4 regions of the Actinoplanes sp. SE50/110 genome follow, and region 3 is predicted to be linked to each of the others. Evidence: riboswitches for the same ligand, from Rfam matches in the RefSeq annotation. Region 3 holds a riboswitch; each other region holds the start of a gene.

The links. A riboswitch is a leader RNA that binds a small molecule or an ion and turns the genes downstream of it on or off. The one in region 3 is predicted to bind cobalamin.
Region 1: another riboswitch for cobalamin. It lies ahead of cobN (cobaltochelatase subunit CobN); the one in region 3 lies ahead of bluB (5,6-dimethylbenzimidazole synthase).
Region 2: another riboswitch for cobalamin. It lies ahead of ACSP50_RS25940 (VWA domain-containing protein); the one in region 3 lies ahead of bluB (5,6-dimethylbenzimidazole synthase).
Region 4: another riboswitch for cobalamin. It lies ahead of ACSP50_RS02725 (ribonucleoside-diphosphate reductase subunit alpha); the one in region 3 lies ahead of bluB (5,6-dimethylbenzimidazole synthase).

The regions. Positions count from the first base shown of each region.
Region 1 covers NZ_LT827010.1:7,597,516-7,599,707, forward strand. Annotated here, with positions in the region: gene cobN (cobaltochelatase subunit CobN) at 1-1,007, opposite strand, end outside; cobalamin riboswitch at 1,038-1,178, opposite strand; gene ACSP50_RS33955 (precorrin-3B synthase) at 1,260-2,192, shown strand, end outside.
Region 2 covers NZ_LT827010.1:5,787,148-5,789,339, reverse strand. Annotated here, with positions in the region: gene ACSP50_RS25955 (helix-turn-helix transcriptional regulator) at 1-71, shown strand, start outside; gene ACSP50_RS25950 (SRPBCC family protein) at 68-589, shown strand; gene ACSP50_RS25945 (glyoxalase/bleomycin resistance/extradiol dioxygenase family protein) at 732-1,082, shown strand; cobalamin riboswitch at 1,127-1,335, shown strand; gene ACSP50_RS25940 (VWA domain-containing protein) at 1,345-2,192, shown strand, end outside.
Region 3 covers NZ_LT827010.1:5,146,493-5,148,684, forward strand. Annotated here, with positions in the region: gene ACSP50_RS23100 (MmcQ/YjbR family DNA-binding protein) at 1-230, shown strand, start outside; gene bluB (5,6-dimethylbenzimidazole synthase) at 295-921, opposite strand; cobalamin riboswitch at 976-1,179, opposite strand; gene ACSP50_RS23110 (hypothetical protein) at 1,190-1,789, opposite strand; gene ACSP50_RS23115 (SIMPL domain-containing protein) at 1,854-2,192, opposite strand, start outside.
Region 4 covers NZ_LT827010.1:616,956-619,147, forward strand. Annotated here, with positions in the region: gene ACSP50_RS02720 (DUF6346 domain-containing protein) at 1-308, shown strand, start outside; cobalamin riboswitch at 585-793, shown strand; gene ACSP50_RS02725 (ribonucleoside-diphosphate reductase subunit alpha) at 929-2,192, shown strand, end outside.

The DNA.
Region 1 (2,192 bases), 2.5 Mb from region 3:
GACAGCATCAGCGCGACCTTGCGCTCGGCCGGCGGGATGTGCCGCAGGCGGGCGTGCGACACCGCGATGCCGGCCACCCGAGACGCCCGCTCGGGGTCCGCGACGTACACCGAGAGCCCGTCCTGATCGATCTCCTTGAACGAGAACGGGACCGTGATGATCCGGCCGTCGAACTCCGGAATCGCCACCTGCGTCGCCGCGTCCAGCGGGCTCAGGCCGTCGTCGCTGGCCTCCCAGGTGGCGCGGGAACTGGTCAGGCAGAGGCCCTGCAGGATCGGCACGTCCAGCTCGGCCAGCACGCCGACGTCCCAGGCCTCGTCGTCACCGCCGGCGCTCGCCGTCGCCGGTCGGGTGCCACCGGCCGCCAGCACCGTCACCACCAGGGCGTCCGCCTTGCGCAGCTCGGCCAGCAGGTCGTCGGGGGCGGTGCGCAGCGAGGCCGTGAAGATCGGCAGCGGGCGGGCGCCCTTCGCCTCGATCGCCCGGCAGAGCGCATCGACGAACGCGGTGTTGCCGGCCATGTGGTGCGCGCGGTAGTAGAGGACCGCGATCGTCGGGCCGTCCGACCCTGATCCCTCTGCTGCTCGCGGCAGGATCCCCCACTGCGGGCTCTCCACCGCCGGGGCGAAGCCGTTGCCGGTCAGCAGCACCGTGTCGGACAGGAAGTCGTGCAGCGACCGCAGATTGTCGGCGCCGCCCTGCGCCAGATAGGTGTGCGCGTCCGCGGCGATGCCGGCCGGGACCGACGACAGCTTCATCAGATCGGCGTCCGGCGCCATCTCGCCGCCCAGCACCACCACCGGCAGATCCCCGCCGAGCAGCTCGTCGAGGCCCTCCTCCCAGGCCCGGCGGCCGCCCAGGATGCGGACCACGACCAGCTCCACCCCGTCCAGCAGGGCCGGCAGATCGGCCACCCCGGTGCGGGCCGGATTGCCCAGCCGCCATGCCGAGCCGCTGGCCCGGGCGCTGAGCAGGTCCGTGTCGGACGTCGACAGCAGCAGAAACACGCGTGCGCTCCCCTCGGGGTCCGCGCCCCGGGTAGTAAGAATCACGGCGACCGGAGTTCCTGGCTCCCGGGCAGCTCACCCGGTGACAGTGGCGGGACCGCGCCGGACTCGCACCGGCTTCCTCCGCGGCAGTGCCGCTCGAATTCACTTGTCGTCGCACACGCTACCGAACGTTGTGACGCCGCTGACGATTCAGGGGGCTGCCGACCCGAGGCTCCGGTCCTGTCGGGGGCCGCCCGTAGTATCCGGGCCGTGAGTCGCCTTCGACAGTCCGACACCGACGCCTGCCCCGGCGCGCTGCGGTTGCACGCCGCCGCCGACGGGCTGCTGGCGCGGGTCCGGCTGCCCGGCGGCATGCTCACCGGCGCCCAGCTGGGCTGCCTGCGCGAGCTGGCCGAGGAGTTCGGCGACCGGCGCCTGGAGCTCACCTCCCGAGCGAACCTGCAGCTCAGAGCACTCCCGCAAGACCGGGTGGAGACGGTGGCGGCCCGCCTGCGCGCCGCCGGGCTGCTGCCATCGGCAACCCACGACGCGGTACGCAACATCGCCGCCCCGCCGATGGCGAGCGACACCGTGCGGGACCTGGTCCGGCGCCTCGACGCGGCGATCTGCGCCGATCCCGGGCTGGCCGCGCTGCCCGGCAAGTTCCTGTTCGCTCTCGGGCCGGTCCCGCTCGCGGCCGACGTCACCGCCGTCCCGCTCGCCGGCTCCCCGGCCGGCGACCGGTTCGCCCTGACGTTCGGGGGGCGCGACACCGGGCTGCGCGTGACCCACGACTCGGTGATCGAGGCTCTGCTGGCGAGCGCGCACGCGTTCCTGGCCGAGCGGGAGGCGCAGCGCGGCGGCGGCGCGGCCGCGTGGCGGTTGCGCGAGCTGACCGACGGCGCGGCCCGGGTCTCCGCGCGTGTCGCCGCGGCGCTCGGTCTCGCCACGGCCGAGGTTCCCGCCGGGCCGGCCCCCGGTGGAGGCGGTCCGGCTGCGACCGACCCGCTGGCCGGCGTGACGACCGGACACGAGCAGGACGCCGCTGGCGCGCTGGTCGGCGTGGTGACCGGAAACGAGCAGGACGCCGCTGGCGCGCTGGTCGGTGTGGTGACCGGAAACGGGCAGTTCGCCGCGGGTGCGCTGGTGCCGTTGGGTCGGCTCGAAAGCCGGCAGTCGAGGCTCCTGGCGGAGGCCGAGCGC
Region 2 (2,192 bases), 640 kb from region 3:
CGCCATACCGCAGGCTCTGGAGCCGGCATCGGGACGCCCTCGGCGAACACCTTCTCGAGGAGGAGCCATGACCGGACCACAGCCGCAAGCCCGGGTCGCCGCCGACGGTGACCGCTGGACGTTGATCCTCATCCGCGATCTGCCCCAGCCGCCCGGCGAGGTCTGGGACGCGCTGACCGACCCGGAGCGCCTCGATCGGTGGGCGCCGTTCACCGCGGACCGCCCGCTGACCGCGCCCGGCCCCGCGACGCTGACCCTGGTCGACGGCGACGAGCGGACCGCGCTGCCCGCCGAAATCGTCCGGGTCGAGCCACCCCACCTGCTGGAATACACCTGGGGTGAAGACCTGCTGCGCTGGGAGCTCGCCGCGGCCGCAGGCGGGACCCGACTGACGCTGCGGCACACGCTGACCGATCGTGACATGGATGCGATGGTGGCTGCCGGCTGGGATCTGTGCACCGGGGTGCTGCGGCGGCTGCTCGACGGCGAGTCGGTCAGCGCGATCCGCGGGCGGTCGGCGATGGACCACGGCTGGCGCGACCTGCGGGACCGCTACGCCGAACAGTTTCGGTCAGATTCGGGATCCTGATGGCGTGCGCCGCGGCGGATGACGGACCGCTGTTCCCGGCCACGGCGATGGTGGCGGAGCCGGCCGGTCAGCTTTCAGGGCGGATCGCCGCACCCCACCATCCGCGGGCGGTCACCGGAACCTCGATCAGTAGGGTCGGCGCATGGCCGTACAGGGATTGCAGCGCATCATCGTCTCCGTTGCCGACCTCGACCGGGCGCTCGGGTTGTACCGGGACGCGCTCGGGCTCACCGTGACCGCGCAGTTCGGCGAGATCGCCCGGCTGGACGTGCCGGGCACCACCACCGAACTCATGCTCCACCAGCGGCCGCCGACAGCCGGACTCGCCGGGGTGGCGGCCAGCTTCCGGGTCGACGACGTGGACGCGACCACCGCGGCCGCGGAGAAGGCCGGGGCGACGGTCGTGGACGCGCCGGCGGATCAGCCGTGGGGTGAGCGCCAGGCGGTCCTCACCGACCCTGATGGACATGTGATCTGCCTGGTCGCTGTTTGACGGGCAGGTCCGGGGTGGGAAAGATTGGCGTCCGAGCGGTTGCGGAGGAACCCGGTGCGAGTCCGGGACGGTCCCGCCACTGTGACCGGGGAGCGACCCGCTGACGCGACAGCACGCCACGGCCCTGCGGCCGGTGCGGCCGGCGCGCAGGGCCGCGGCACACCACGGCTTCCGGGCCGAGGTGGCGGCGGCACACCACGGCCCGCGGGCTGGAAGGTGGGCGGGAAACGGCGATCCGGGAGTCAGGAGACTCCGGCCGCTCGTGACAGCCGACGTGCGGGCGTGGACACCCGCCGGGAGGGAACACCCTGTGACTACTCCGTACCCGTTCTCGGCCGTGGTCGGCCTGGACGATCTGCGCCTCGCGCTGCTGCTGACCTCGGTGTCGCCGGCGGTGGGCGGCGTCCTGGTCCGCGGTGAGAAGGGGACCGCCAAGAGCACCGTGGTCCGGGCGCTGGCCGGGCTGCTGCCGCCGGTGACGGTGGTGCGCGGCTGCCGGTTCGCCTGCGACCCCGCCGCGCCCGACCCGGACTGTCCGGACGGGCCGCATCCCGCGGACACGCCGGCCGGGCACCGGGCGGCGACGCTGGTCGAGCTGCCGGTGGGGGCGACCGAGGACCGGGTGGTCGGCACCCTCGACATCCAGCGCGCGCTGGCCGACGGGGTGAAGGCGTACGAGCCGGGGCTGCTCGCCGCCGCCCACCGGGGCGTCCTCTACGTGGACGAGGTCAACCTGCTGCCGGACCACCTGGTGGACCTGCTGCTGGACGCGGCCGCGATGGGCCGCGCGCACGTGGAGCGGGACGGGGTCTCGGTCAAGCACGCGGCGCGGTTCCTGCTGGTGGGCACGATGAACCCGGAGGAGGGCGAGCCGCGGCCGCAGCTGGTGGACCGGTTCGGGCTGGTGGTCACGGTGGCGGCGCCGCGGGATGCGCGGCTGCGGGCCGAGGTGGTGCGCCGGCGGCTGGCATACGAGCTGGATCCGGCCGGGTTCGCGGCCCGTTTCGCCGACGACGAGCGGGAGTACGCGGCCCGGATCGCCGCCGCGCGAGCCCTCCTGCCGAGCGTGACCCTGCCGGACGCGGAGCTCGACCGGATCGCCCGGATCTG
Region 3 (2,192 bases):
CGACCGTGATCACGTTCCGGGTGCCCGCCGCGGATCTGCTCGGCCTGACCGCGGCGGGCTTTCCGTACTTGCGCGCCCCCTGGGGGGCCAACGTCGCGGCCGCGGTCCTCGGGGAGCACACCGACTGGGACGAGATCGCCGAGTTGCTCACCGACAGCTACGGCGAGCAGGCCCCGAAGTTCCTGGCCGCCCGGGTCACGCCGGGCGGGGCGCCCCGCCCGGCGGTGTGAGCAGGCGGTCCCCCTGGTTTGGGCCGCGCGCCTGAGGCCGGCGACGGATCCACTGCCCGCGACTTCAGGAGCAGGCGCGCCAGCGGTTCTCGTGGCGGGCGTCGGCCAGCGGGCGGCGGTGGCGCCAGCCGTGGCGTTCCAGGTCGGGGGTCTCCTGCAGGCGGCTGACCGGGCCGAGGCAGAGCCAGGCGACCGGGCGGACGGCGGGCGGGATCCCGAGCAGATCCCGCAGGAACGGCTCGCGGTAGAAGGAGACCCAGCCGACGCCCAGGTTCTCGGCGGTGGCGGCCAGCCACAGGTTCTGGATGGCCAGGCAGACCGAGTAGAGGCCGGCGTCGGCGATCGCGTGGCGGCCCAGGACGGCCGGGCCACCGCGCCGCGGGTCGTAGGTGACGACGACGGACAGGGTGGACTCCAGGATCCCGTCGATCCTGATCCGGGCGAAGCGGGTGGCGGCCGCGCCGTCGAGGGTGGCGGCGAACACCTCACGCTCGTGACACACGTGTTCGTGGAACGCCTCGCGCAGGGCGCGGTCGCGGACGATCAGGAAATCCCACGGCTGGGACAGGCCGACACTGGGGGCGGCGTGTGCGGCGGTCAGGATGCGGTCGAGCACGGGCGGCGGCACCGGGTCACCGGTGAACTCGGCGCGGACGTCGCGGCGGCGGTGGATCACGTCGTACAGCGCCATCGGAAGTTGATCTTGATCGTGCATGTGGGCAGGCTCCCGCTGCTCAGGCCCGGAGGGGGCCGATGGGCGCGAGGCCGGTCTTCGGACTCCCGGATCGACGCCTCACCGCCCGCCTTCCCGGCCGGCCGGCCAGTGGCTGCGCTCACGCGCGTGGGCGGCGGCTCCCCGGTCACCGCGGCGGGCCCGTGCCGGATTCACACCGGCTTCCCAGATTCTCCCCGCCGTCGCCGGTGGGGCACCTCGCAACAAGTTCGTGCCACCCGAGACGCTACCGTCCCACCGACCGCCAGACGCGCTCGGCCCAGTCCCGGTCGGCCGGGTCGTCATACCTGCAGGTGACGGCGATGAGATGACCGGGCTTCGCCACGTAACCGTAGAACTCGTGCTGCTCGCCGGCATCCAGGCAGAACGCGCGACGGACCACCTCACCGTCCCGCTCGGTGAGCTCACCCGCACGCTCGTCCGGCAGCATCCCGCTCATCTCGGCGATGCCGGTGTCCGGGGCGAGCCCGGCCGGCAGGGTGAACGGCTCCACCTGCACCGTCCGGCCCGGCCCGACGAAGCGCAGGACGTCGGCCGCCTGAACCCGCAGGCCCGCGGTGCGCTCGACGGACCAGTCGGCGGTGACCGGCTGCCGGACGGCGACCGGCAGCGGGTACCCGATCCTGCTGAGCACGTCGTCCCGGTCCCACACCTCGGTCAGGACGCCCGGACGGCGTTGACCGCCGACCGGCCACCGCACTTTCCCCGACCCGGCGTCGCCTTCCCGGTCACCGTCGGCGCGGTGCCGCCGGGCCCGGCGCATCCCCCGGTGCAGACCCTGGTGCCGGTCAAGGACAGCGGTGGTCGTGATCGGATCGCGTGTCACCGGCCGCGCCGTCGACTGACGACTTCGCGGCCGGTGCCGGCTTGCCGTGGGTCCGACCGGGCTGTCACCCTCGGGCGGCGACCTTCGGGGCCGGGGTCCTGGCGAAGAGCCACTCGACCGTCACGGTGGCCGACAGCCGCTGGCGGCCGGGTTCGATCGGGACCGGTGAGTCGGCGGGGAACATGGCGGAACTGACCGCCCGGATCTGGTCGCCGGGGGCCGGCAGGTCCGGGGCCGACTCGGTGACCTTGACGACGCGGCCCAGGGGCCGGCCGGCCTGCTTCGCGTACGCCTCCGCCTTCCCCTTCGCGTCGGCGAACGCCCTGCTGCGCGCGGTGGCGAGCAGCGCGCTGTCGTTCTCGATGCTGAACGAGACGCCGTTGAGCCGGGCCGCGTCACCGCC
Region 4 (2,192 bases), 4.5 Mb from region 3:
AGCGCGATGGGCCGATCGGTCTCAGCGGATTCGGCTATGTCAAAGCGTGTGCCGTGTCCATTCGGTGGAACGGCGGCGGTGGCGAGCGGGTGATGATCGGCAAGCCTGGCTTCTTCACCGACGAGAAGCCCGGGGACACCTTCACGATCGGGGAGAACACGGGCAGCCGGGGCAGCGTCGGTTACTCGCGTGCCGAGGTGCCGCCAAGGCGGTGGGTGACCGCTCTCGTCACCCTCATCTCCATCATCGGTGTCGCGCCGCTGCTGTTCGCCATCGGCTTCGTGCGATACCGCCTGCGGAGGCGGTGATCGGGTGCTGAAGCCGGGTGCGGCGGGGCGGATCGGCGCCATGCAGCCGGTGACCGAGGCGGTGGCGCCGGCCGGCGCCGGGGTTTCGCGGTTGACCCGGGCGCGCGTGGCGATGATCGACGATCTGGCGCGGGCGCGCTGGCAGGGGCGGTGTGCCGTACTGCACGAGGATGCCGGTAATCCGTCCGGGATCTACTTTTGGGGGCTTTCGGGGGAGTGGGCGCAAGGGTGTGCGACACACCATGTGGCGTTGCACCGTGCATGTCGATCCCATATATAGTGTCGGACGCAGCTGGTTCGGTGGCCTGTGAGATGGGTTGCCGAGGCAAGAGGGAATCCGGTGCGAGACCGGGACTGCCCCGCAGCGGTGAGTGGGAACGACCGCCGTCACATCAGCACTGGGCGTGAGCCTGGGAAGCGACGGCCAGTAGGAAAGCGATACACGCCCGCGAGTCCGAAGACCTGCCAGCGCGCCGCATACGACCGTGTGCGGCGGTCGGAGGCCGCGCGGGACGGCCGACGCCGAGGGGGTCCGCCGAACGCGTGCGCGCGTCGGCGGGATGTCGGTGTCTTCCCGCGCGGGTTTCGGCCTGTTGACTCGCTAGGGGGAAGAGGGCGCCATGACGCTCACACCGGAGAAGACCGGCGTGCCGGAGCAGCGGCGGCACGTGATGCGGGTGCGGAAGCGGAACGGTGAGTTCGAGCCCGTCGACGTCAACAAGATCGTGACCGCGGTGGAGCGGTGGATCACCGGGCTGGACGAGGTGGATCCGCTGCGGGTCGCCACCAAGACGATCAGCGGGCTGTACGACGGCGCCACCACCGAGGAGCTGGACAAGCTCTCGATCCAGACCGCCGCGGAGCTGATCGGCGAGGAGCCGCAGTATTCGCGGCTGGCCGCGCGCCTGCTGATCGACCTGGTGGAGCAGGAGGTCCGGGAGCAGGGTGCGACCACGTTCAGCGAGTCGATCGAGCTGGGCTTCGCGCAGGGGCTGATCGGTGACGACGCGCACGCGTTCGTGGTGGCGCACCGGGCGGAGCTGGACGCGGCCGTGGACGTCGCCAACGACCTGCGGTTCGAGTATTTCGGGCTGCGCACGGTCGCCGACCGCTACCTGCTGCGGCACCCGATCAAGCGGGTGCCGGTCGAGACCCCGCAGTACTTCCTGATGCGGGTGGCCTGTGGACTGTCGCAGACCGCGCAGGAGGCGATCGGGTTCTACCGGCTGATGGCGTCGCTGGCCTATCTGCCCAGCTCACCGACGCTGTTCAACTCCGGCACCCGGCACACCCAGATGTCGTCGTGCTTCCTGGTCGACTCGCCGAAGGATGAGCTCGACTCGATCTACGAGCGGTATCACCAGGTCGCGAAGCTGTCGAAGTTCTCCGGCGGGATCGGCATCGCCTGGTCGCGGGTGCGCGGCCGGGGCGCGTTGATCCGGGGCACGAACGGCAAGTCGAACGGCATCGTCCCGTTCCTGAAGACGCTGGACGCCGGGGTGGCCGCGGTCAACCAGGGCGGGCGGCGCAAGGGCGCGGCGTGCGTGTACCTGGAGCCGTGGCACCCGGACGTGGAGGAGTTCCTGGAGCTGCGGGACAACACCGGCGAGGAGTCGCGGCGCACCCACAACCTGAACCTGGCGAACTGGATCCCGGACGAGTTCATGCGCCGGGTCGAAGCCGACGAGGACTGGTCGCTGATCGACCCCTCGGACGCCCCCGAACTGCCCGACCTGTTCGGTGACGCGTTCACCGAGGCGTACCGGATCGCCGAGAAGAAGGCGGTCAAGAAGATCAAGGCCCGGGAGCTGTACGGGCGGATGATGCGCACGCTCGCGCAGACCGGCAACGGCTGGATGACCTTCAAGGACCGGTCGAACGCGC